One region of the Methylocaldum sp. RMAD-M genome, then DNA from elsewhere that is predicted to be linked to it. Evidence: riboswitches for the same ligand, from Rfam matches in the RefSeq annotation. Region 1 holds a riboswitch; each other region holds the start of a gene.

What was found. Region 1 has a riboswitch for cyclic di-GMP ahead of JOD69_RS20345 (VPLPA-CTERM sorting domain-containing protein). Riboswitches for the same ligand answer to the same signal wherever they lie in the genome.
Positions count from the first base shown of each region.
Region 2: linked by a shared signal. The riboswitch ahead of JOD69_RS22795 (hypothetical protein) and the one ahead of JOD69_RS20345 (VPLPA-CTERM sorting domain-containing protein) in region 1 are both predicted to bind cyclic di-GMP.
Region 3: linked by a shared signal. The riboswitch ahead of JOD69_RS19460 (reprolysin-like metallopeptidase) and the one ahead of JOD69_RS20345 (VPLPA-CTERM sorting domain-containing protein) in region 1 are both predicted to bind cyclic di-GMP.
Region 4: linked by a shared signal. The riboswitch ahead of JOD69_RS00680 (hypothetical protein) and the one ahead of JOD69_RS20345 (VPLPA-CTERM sorting domain-containing protein) in region 1 are both predicted to bind cyclic di-GMP.

Region 1 covers NZ_JAFIBZ010000029.1:54,243-56,442, forward strand. Annotated here, with positions in the region: gene JOD69_RS20345 (VPLPA-CTERM sorting domain-containing protein) at 254-1,162, opposite strand; cyclic di-GMP riboswitch class I at 1,275-1,360, opposite strand; gene JOD69_RS25150 (hypothetical protein) at 1,782-1,910, opposite strand; gene JOD69_RS20350 (VPLPA-CTERM sorting domain-containing protein) at 1,907-2,200, opposite strand, start outside.
Region 2 covers NZ_JAFIBZ010000042.1:10,479-12,678, forward strand. Annotated here, with positions in the region: cyclic di-GMP riboswitch class I at 854-931, shown strand; gene JOD69_RS22795 (hypothetical protein) at 1,094-1,894, shown strand; gene JOD69_RS22800 (hypothetical protein) at 2,003-2,200, shown strand, end outside.
Region 3 covers NZ_JAFIBZ010000026.1:69,024-71,223, forward strand. Annotated here, with positions in the region: gene JOD69_RS19455 (M12 family metallo-peptidase) at 1-24, shown strand, start outside; cyclic di-GMP riboswitch class I at 1,251-1,338, shown strand; gene JOD69_RS19460 (reprolysin-like metallopeptidase) at 1,425-2,200, shown strand, end outside.
Region 4 covers NZ_JAFIBZ010000001.1:158,055-160,254, reverse strand. Annotated here, with positions in the region: gene JOD69_RS00685 (class I SAM-dependent methyltransferase) at 1-131, shown strand, start outside; cyclic di-GMP riboswitch class I at 838-916, shown strand; gene JOD69_RS00680 (hypothetical protein) at 999-1,835, shown strand; gene JOD69_RS00675 (VPLPA-CTERM sorting domain-containing protein) at 1,956-2,200, shown strand, end outside.

The DNA.
Region 1 (2,200 bases):
TCGGGCGATCCCTGCCAGCCGATTCCTTGCGAATCCGTGTGTATCGCGTCTTTTTATGAGCCCCCTAAGCGGCGGACCCGGCCTTTGCTGAAACAATAAATATGCCACTAAATAATCATTGCTAATCAAACAGATAAATCGCATGCAAACGCCACCGACGTGGCAAATCACGCAGTCTCATGGGTGATTCCACACAAAAGTTCCCCGCTTAGAGCGCGGAAAGGAAGGCGTGTACATACGTCGAGGTCTTGTTTCAGGCGGGAACGGCCATGACGTTCTTGCGGCGCTGTCCCAGCGTGACCAAACTCGCGAGGGCGCTGCCGAACAGCCAAACCGCCGCGGGGACCGGAACCGGTGCGGTGCTGATATTCAAGCTGTACTCCGCGATGTTCTGACTCCAGTTCCCCACGCCGGCGCCGCCCAGGTAGATGGAATAAACCTGACCGGCCAGGGCCAGAAAGGTCAAACCGTCTACACCGTCGACGGTGCCATCGTGAGTCAAGTAGCTCAGTCCTACGGTGCCGAACGGGTTATCGGCTTCGTAAGGTTTCGCGGGTGTGCATCCGGGGCAGTTCCAGGAGCCGTGATGAGAGTAACTGCCAGTACCGGAGTCCATGCCGGTGAAGACGGTGATGCCAAAGTTCTGAATGTCGTAGCCGGTTCCCGTAACCACCACGGGATTCAGTGTTACCCACATAGTTTCTTCGGCCTTGATCAAGCCAATATCGGTCTGATGTCTCCAGCCGGTCGGCCCGTTGGCTGTCGGAACTCCGCTGCCATTGACGCCTGCGTCCTGCCAGGCCCCGGCGCCGGTATCGATTTCCGCGGCGAAGCCGTAACGCGTTACTGCATCTGCTTTCGAGATTTCGAGCGTGTTGCCCGCCGAGTGAAGCTCGGCCGCCCAGTTCAGATGAGACGTACCGGCATAGCCGAAAGGCAGCGTGGTGGCACTGGCGGTTCCGACCCAACCCGGCGATACCGTCGGATAGGTCGGATTGCCTATACCCCCATAGTTCCAGCCGTCGGTGGCGGACAGCTCAGTGGTGGTGAAGGTGTTGTACATCGTATGCGCCTGGGCGCCGGAAACGGCGCCTACGGACAAGACGGTACCGGCGAGGGCCATGGCCACCGCTTTGGTCAGTTTGTTTTTGTTGTTGGACATAGGAAATTACCTCGTGCTGTTCTATGGAGTTGGTCTTTGTTTTCACATAGGCAGCGATGTCCGCAGCGCTCCCGTCAAAAGCGGAAGGCGCTCCGATCTCCCCATCACCGAGGGAGGCGGCCCGGCCGTCTTGGGATCAAACTCACAAGACCCGTGGCTTTCCGAACCCGCCTCGCGGCGGGAGTGGCAGGTGCAAAAGGGACTCCGCCCTGCTACGGTCTACGCTCCCCTTCCCCGGCAATGGTTTTCGGGTTTTCCGTAGCACAAAGCGCGTTCGAACCGGAATTCGGTCGAACCGGCCGATACCCCAAGAGCAATAAGCGCGCCTGAGGTAAACCGTTGATATAGCATTTTCCGAATCGGTGTAAGGGATTCGGATATGTAGGTCGGCAATCCCTTGCCGACGTATCGGCTCGGCGAAGGGCTTTGTCGGCAAGGGATTGCCGACCTACGTTCTTCCCTCCTGGAACGAATCCGTACACCGGGATGGAAAACGCTCTATAACGCTATTTCCATGACGGAAACGACGGAAGCTGCTGGATATCCCGCATTTTTATTACGGGTATTCCAGCATGTGGCGACCCAAATCATCCGGAGGGTCAGTCAGCCAGCTCTTTCACTACACCGTTTCAAAGCGGCGATCGGCTGAGGCCGAGGCGATGAAACGGCCGGATATCGCCGACACCGGCGCATGCCACATGGTGCGCCCAGCCTCGAAGGCAAGCTCGACCGCCTTGTCCCGCATCATGCGGCGACGGCCTTGTGTCTGTGCCGCCCGACGAATCCCATCCCGGCCAAAGCACTGCCGAACAGCCAAATGGCGGCCGGTATCGGAACCGGAGAAGACGTGATGTTCAAGACGTAAAGATCCTTGTTTTGATTCCAATTGGCTCCGCCGCTACCGCCCAGATAAATGGAATAAATCTGACCGGCCTCCGCCAGGAAGGTCAGACCGTTGACCCCGTCGACGGTTGAATCGTGGGTCAAATAAGTTACGCCGGTGGTGCCGAACGGATCGCTCGCGGTGAAATCTAAGCC
Region 2 (2,200 bases), on a different contig from region 1:
GCGTCCGGATGCAGGCCCGGCTAAGCGTCAGCGCTTGATGGCAAACGGTCGCTGCTATACAGGTCAGCGGACCGCCATTCCGGTATGGATTTTCGCTGGCTCCCAAGCTTCCGCCTGGGAGCTATACCCGAGCAGCTCGAGCTTCTCGAAACATCATTCGAATCGAGAAGCGGGAGCTTCTCAACGTCGGTTCCCAAACGGGAGTTTGGGAACCAGCCTAACGACGGAGGCATGTCGGATCAATCGGTTGCGGGCCGGTTGGCACCGAACCGCGGAGTAGGTCGGGAATCCCTTCCAATCGCAAACGGTGTCTCCAATCGCAAACGATCGGTTCGGGAGCACCGAACCGATCCTTCCAGGAACGCCGGAGCCACCCTTCCAATCGCAAACGGGCCTTTAATCGGCCCCTTCCAATCGCAAACGGTCGCGTTAATCGCGACCCTTCCCGACGGGATTTGTCGGCAAAGGATTGCCGACCTACCACCCGATACACCGGGCAAGGCTTCGGAAGAAGTCACATCCAGCGGTGCCCTTCCTCAATTCCCCCGCCTTCATGTTGCGAATCCGTAAAGTCGTTCAGCGAAAAAGCTACAGCCGGGGCAGCTTGCAATCATCTGCGACTTAAGGTTTTGAAAAAAAACACAGCACGCAAATGTAATCCAAAACAAAGACTTAGTTGATGCGCGGGAGCCGTGCGTTGAGTTTTTTCAAAAAATTTCATCGGTGTCACACAAACTTAACTTGGTTGTAAAAAAGCGACATTAAAGTCTGTCTCGCCTTCAAAGGGACGGAAGAAAACCGCAGTGCGGTTCAAGTTGCGGCCGGGGAGCAGGAGCCCGGTCTAGGAGGGTTGCTAGGACAAAGCCACACTCGTCGCGAGGCGGGGCCGGAAAGCCACGGGTCTTGATTGCAAGATAGCCGGGTTGCCACACCAACGTTGATGGCAGCCCGGCTTTTTTGTTTTCGGTGCCAGGAAAAAGGCACAAAAAAAGCCGGTCGCCGAAAAGCGACCGGCTGAAAACAGCCCTGCAGATTGACCTTGGGGAGATGTCTGCAAGGTATTTTCAACCGCAATTCTAGACGAGGAATGGTAATGAATAAATTGAAAACTTTGGTGGCCGGCATCGCGCTGGCGTTTTCGGCCGGCGTAGCGAACGCTGCCATCGATGATGGTAAGCCCGGCAACCAAATCAACGACGCGGGCGACATTCAGGGCGAACTGTTCCTGAACGTGTGGAACCAGGCGGCAGGCGAAACCTTCACCTTTGATACGGGCTGGTCCTACGAAGCGTTCGCGGCCAACCCGACCAGCTTCACGGCTAACTTCGGCGCGGATGCGAAATGGGCTAATTTTGCCGCCACCGGCAACCCACTGGTGTTCAGCTTGGGCGCGAAATCCGATCAGCAGTTTGGTACGGGCGGCGCCAATGGCCGTAATTACTTCATCTTGTCGGTCGATACAATCAATCCGGACTTTGGTACAGATTCCACCTCTCAGGCAGTTCGTGGTCAGATGGATCTCCGTATTCAGGATATCAATCAGACTGATCTCGATGTAAATCTCAACAACTCCACTTTTAGTGTCACGGGTCAGCCAGGAGATTATCCCAACTTCTGGGGCAGCAACGTGGGCGGTGCGAATGGTTCGATCGATACGGATACCGAGGTTGGCCAGTGGCTCGCTATGTACGAGGTGTGGTCGACGGGCGGTGGCCGTGGACAAGTGACCACCGTCAATAATCGCGTGCTGGGCTATGCCTTCCTCGATAAAGACTTGGGCACGCTGTCCTTCGCGAGCGAGCCGCCGTCCGCCGTTCCGGTGCCACCGGCCCTCTGGCTGATGGGTTCGGCCATGACGGCGCTGGTGGGCTTTTCCCGCCGCCGGACCGCCTAAGTTGTCCTGAAATACCGGGTTCCTCGGCGTGCGGCGCTGCGGCGCCGCCTTCGGGGGCAGCCCGGTTCCTCCGATAAAACGCAAACTTCTCGATTTTTGGAGATCGATATGAAACTTCGCCACATTTCTCTGGCCGTTGCTGCCTCTTTAGGCGCCGCTGCCAATGTATACGCTTACAATCCGACTGCCGCCCACACGGTGACGGTGTACATGTCCGGCGCCTCCGCAGTGGACAACCAGATCGCCGCCCTGCTGGATACACAGGTCTGCGAGGCGAACAAGGATTATCTCAACTTCTCCGGCGGC
Region 3 (2,200 bases), on a different contig from region 1:
TATCGCTTTGGTCGCCGCATTTGATCGAATGTCGAATATCGTAGCGTTACGCTTTATCTGATCTTGATCGAGTAGCACCGGCTGGAATCTGCCACTGAGGCAAAAATTCGTTATCTAAGTACATTCAGGGAAGTCTTGCGGCATAGGCAACCTGCAGGACAACCCCGCCAATCTGTCGAGATTCCGCAAATATTTGCGGAATGTACTTAGGGCATTTTCATACCTACTGTACGGGCACTCGCGAGTAGGTCGGGAATCCCTTCCAATCGCAAACGGTCGCTTTGGTCGCGACCCTTCCAATCGCAAACGGCGTCTTCGGGAAGGGCGTGGCCGGCGCTCCCGGCCAGGCCGTTTGCGATTGGAAGGGTCATCCCAGCGCTCCTGGGATGACCGTTTGCGATTGGAGCGCCGAAGCCCCCCTTCCCGACACCATGTCCCGGTCGAGCGTCTTCGTCGGAAGGGTCGCGACCAAAGCGACCGTTTGCGATTGGGAAGGGATTGCCGACCTACGAATGCTTGAATCCATCCACCCGAGCCGAAGGCGCCAACGACTTCGGCCAAGCCTGTTTTGCCGTACGAGCGAGATAAAAACGCTCTAAGCCCGAACTATCATACGTATCCATCAAAGGGTGCCCGTATGACAGTTCGGGTGAATCGAGTCAGGACTGCAAACCGCTCCGCTCTTAGCCATTCCAAGACGATCTTCCTAGTGTCGCCAGCCGGAATAATCGGACAAATCGCCGCTGGATAACGCGTTTTTCTCGTTTTTTCCTGGAAATGGCCAGTGACACATGCCGCATGGCTGTTGCCAAATGGAGACATGTTTTGCCCGGCCACTCCATGGAACCGGTCATTTTCTGACTCAAGTCCTGCTCTGCATACAAGAGATTCAAGGATTCGCCAGACCGATCACCAACGAACATCGGATTGGCATACGGCGTGCTAAACCGCCATGGCACCGGATAACGTTTGACGTGTCAGCCACTCCGGTGTCGTAGCAACGCTACAAACTCAAAAGAAGCTGCGATTCGCTTAACCTGTGCCAAGGGGGGTACGGGCAGCAATGCATCGTTTATCCGAAGGTGAGGAGCCACCCGGCGAACGATTACGGCCACTGATAAAAAACAACAATCAATGCCTACATGAAACAATCTACAACACTTTTTTGCCGACTCAATCACACAAATTCCCTAGATTTAGACCAATCTTATTTCTACAGAAAAATCGAGCCGCTGACCTAATGCCGCTTGATCTGAAAAAGGCAAAACCATCGAAAGGTGGTGGCGCAAAGTTACCGGTCTACGGGAGCCAGGCTCCTATGACAGCGGGATTGCCAGCTCAAGCCAAAGGTTGCTTTGGTTTGTCTCATCCCCGCGGGTTCCCAGAGACCATCGCCGTCAACTCGACTCTTAGGGGACCACAACGTGAGCAACAAGACTCAGCATTCTAAGTTCACCGCTGCGCGCCGCAAAAATATCCTCGGACTGGCTGGCGTATTTGCAGCCTTAACGTCTATTGTGGGTGTCGTCCATGCGGCGCCGCCGCAGCGCTTATTCAGCGACACGAATCTGACCCTGCCCACGCAGGCCAAGGCGCAGATCAAAGCCATCAAGGGCCGCAGCCGGGGCGTAGCCATCGACTTCAACGCGGTGAAGGCCGATACGCTCACCCTCGAACTGCTCAACGACACCACGGTTACCGCCATCCGCGATCGTATCGAAGACATCGACGGCCGTTTGTCCTGGGTCGGTCATATCGAAGGGCAAGAAGGCAGCAGCGAGGTGATCCTCGCCGTTCGGGGGCAGGCGATGTTCGGAACCGTCGTGATGGACGACGGCAGAATGTTCGAGATCGCCTACGCCGGCAATAAAACGCATGCCGTCCGCCAGATCGATCCCAACAAGACCGCTCCGCATTCGGAACCCCTCGCGCCGGATATTAATGCCGCCGGTGAATTGGCCGGTACAACGACATCCTCGACTAGCCCGTCCACCGCAGCCGCCAGCACCGGCCAAGTCATCGATCTGCTGGTGGTCTACACGCCTCAGGCCCGCGTGAATGCTGGCGGCGTCTCGGGCATAGAAGCCAAGATTATTAACGCCGTTACCAAGGCCAATCAGGCCTACCTGAACAGTCAGGTGGACATGCAGTTGAACTTGGTAAAAATGGCCGAAGTCAGCTATACCGAGACGGGCAACAT
Region 4 (2,200 bases), on a different contig from region 1:
AACGTCTTCTCGCCGGCGCCGGTTTCGAGGTGACCGTCTCACCCCATTACGGCCGCCATCCTCTGGCTCAACGACGCTTGGCATACATCGCCTACAAGAGATCGGATGAAGGACTGCGTCCTGAAGGATAGGCACGAGAACCGAAGAAACCAAGGTATCTTCAAGCACGCAGCGACCGTTTGTGCGGCCGGCAAATGATGCTGATTTGGCGGCCCAGACGAAGTCCAATAATCCATGGTCCGCTGAACGTAGTCCATAGATTACAAATATCGGGAAATATTCCCGCAAAAGCATGAATCTCGCAGTTTGTCCCGAATATCCCTGGTGTATTTGTCGATTGCCATCGAATAATTACGTTGTATGCCTTAAGCCTTGCGGGATTTCACAGGACAGACGATTAATGTCAAATAAGACAACAGATTATGATGATGTCATGCGCATTGAATTGTGGCATTTAACCTGCTCCCCACATAATGCGGTTTGTCGCGCATTGATATCCGCCATGGGCGCCCGGATACCTACGCATTAACGATACATTTGTTAATGCACTGATACTCGCTGCCTCTTTCCCGTGACATGCCTGTAAATTGGCATGTGTTCCCAGGTAAATTACGCTTTGCTTCCACCGTTCCCCGGTATTTTCAAATTACAGCTTGTTAGTCTCGGAATACCCCTGCTCACTGGCACGGTATCTGCTTTAGCAGCTTGACTTGCCCGATAAGAACGCCAGTTTTCGAGCCTTATTGTCATTGTCATTTCGGCGGTTCTTATCAGCGACGACTGGCGGTTGGGCGCATGCCTGTCCGTTGGCCCAGGATGATATCGGTCTCAGGGACGAGACGCCTTCGCCACCTCCGCCGCGAGGCGGACTCGGAAAGCCGCGGGTCTTGGTATTCAAGACGGCCGGGCCGCCTCTCCTGTGAGAGTTATTCAAGGGCTATGGATTTCTCGAGCCTGCCGCACAACCTCTCGATGTTTCAAATCACAGGAAAAAATCCATGCAAAAATTTGGGGTCAAGAAAATGCAGATCCGACAGACCATTCTCGCAGCGGCTGCCCTGATCATGGCCAATTCGGCCGATGCCGGTGTGTTGCACGGGGGAACTTTTAGCGTTACCTATGACAACCCGAACAACCTGTTGGAAGGACTAACCATCGGTCCTGGCGGGTTAACCGAATATTATGTCGCGAACTTCTTTCCCAAGGCGGTGGCCGATACTTACTCGACCATTGCGGATATCATAACGGTGCCCACCAACACCTACCCCGCGCCGTCAACGCTCGAATACGTCGTCAATCCCGCCGATCTGACCGGCACCGGAATTCCAACGGGCGCCGGCGGCCGCGCCAACAAGCCCACCACGTCGACCTGGGACGCCAGTCAGGATGCTTTGGTCGACTCGTCCGCCTTTATCGCCAACGGCCAGATCGGGTTGAACGGTGTCGTGATGACCCGTGGCAGTTTCACGGGTACATTGACGTCCGGAGATTACACCTTCGAATACAACGCGAATCGAAATGACGGCGTCAACAGCGGCTGGACCTTGTGGAACAACACGAGCTTCAGAACGTCCACTTACGATGCCCGCAACATCAGCGTTACCACCAATGGCGATGAATTGCTCATGACCGGGGAACTCTGGTGGTCACCCAATATGACCGCTTTCCTGTTCGGCGGCGACGGCTCGAACTCCGCCGGTAAAGCCGCTACCTTCACTCTGGTTTCGCCTGCCGTGGTTCCGGTGCCGGCAGCGGTCTGGCTGTTCGGCAGCGGCTTGTTAAGCCTGCTGGCCGGCGCCCGCCGAAAGTCGGTCCAGGCGGCTTTATCCGCTTGATCGCCGAATAGAGGCCGTCGACCCGGGCTGCCGAGCCGCCCGGGGAGCCGTCTATCGCGTTTATCCGGCCAATCGGCCGGATAAACGCTCCCACCTTCGACCTGTTACGGACTTATCCTCATGACTACACGCCACCGACTCTCGCGATTCGGCAAAACTCTTGCACCCTGTTTGACATTTCTAGCCGCATGGTTGGCATTCCTTCCGGCAACGGCGACCGCCGCCACCGTTTCCGGCGGCGCATTGATCATGAACCTGGACCGGGATGCGCTGGCCGCCGCTGTCTCCTTGGACGCGACCGATGCGCCTTCCATATATCTGGAGGAATTTTTCGATGCACAAGCCGCGGCGGTGCGCAACAACGC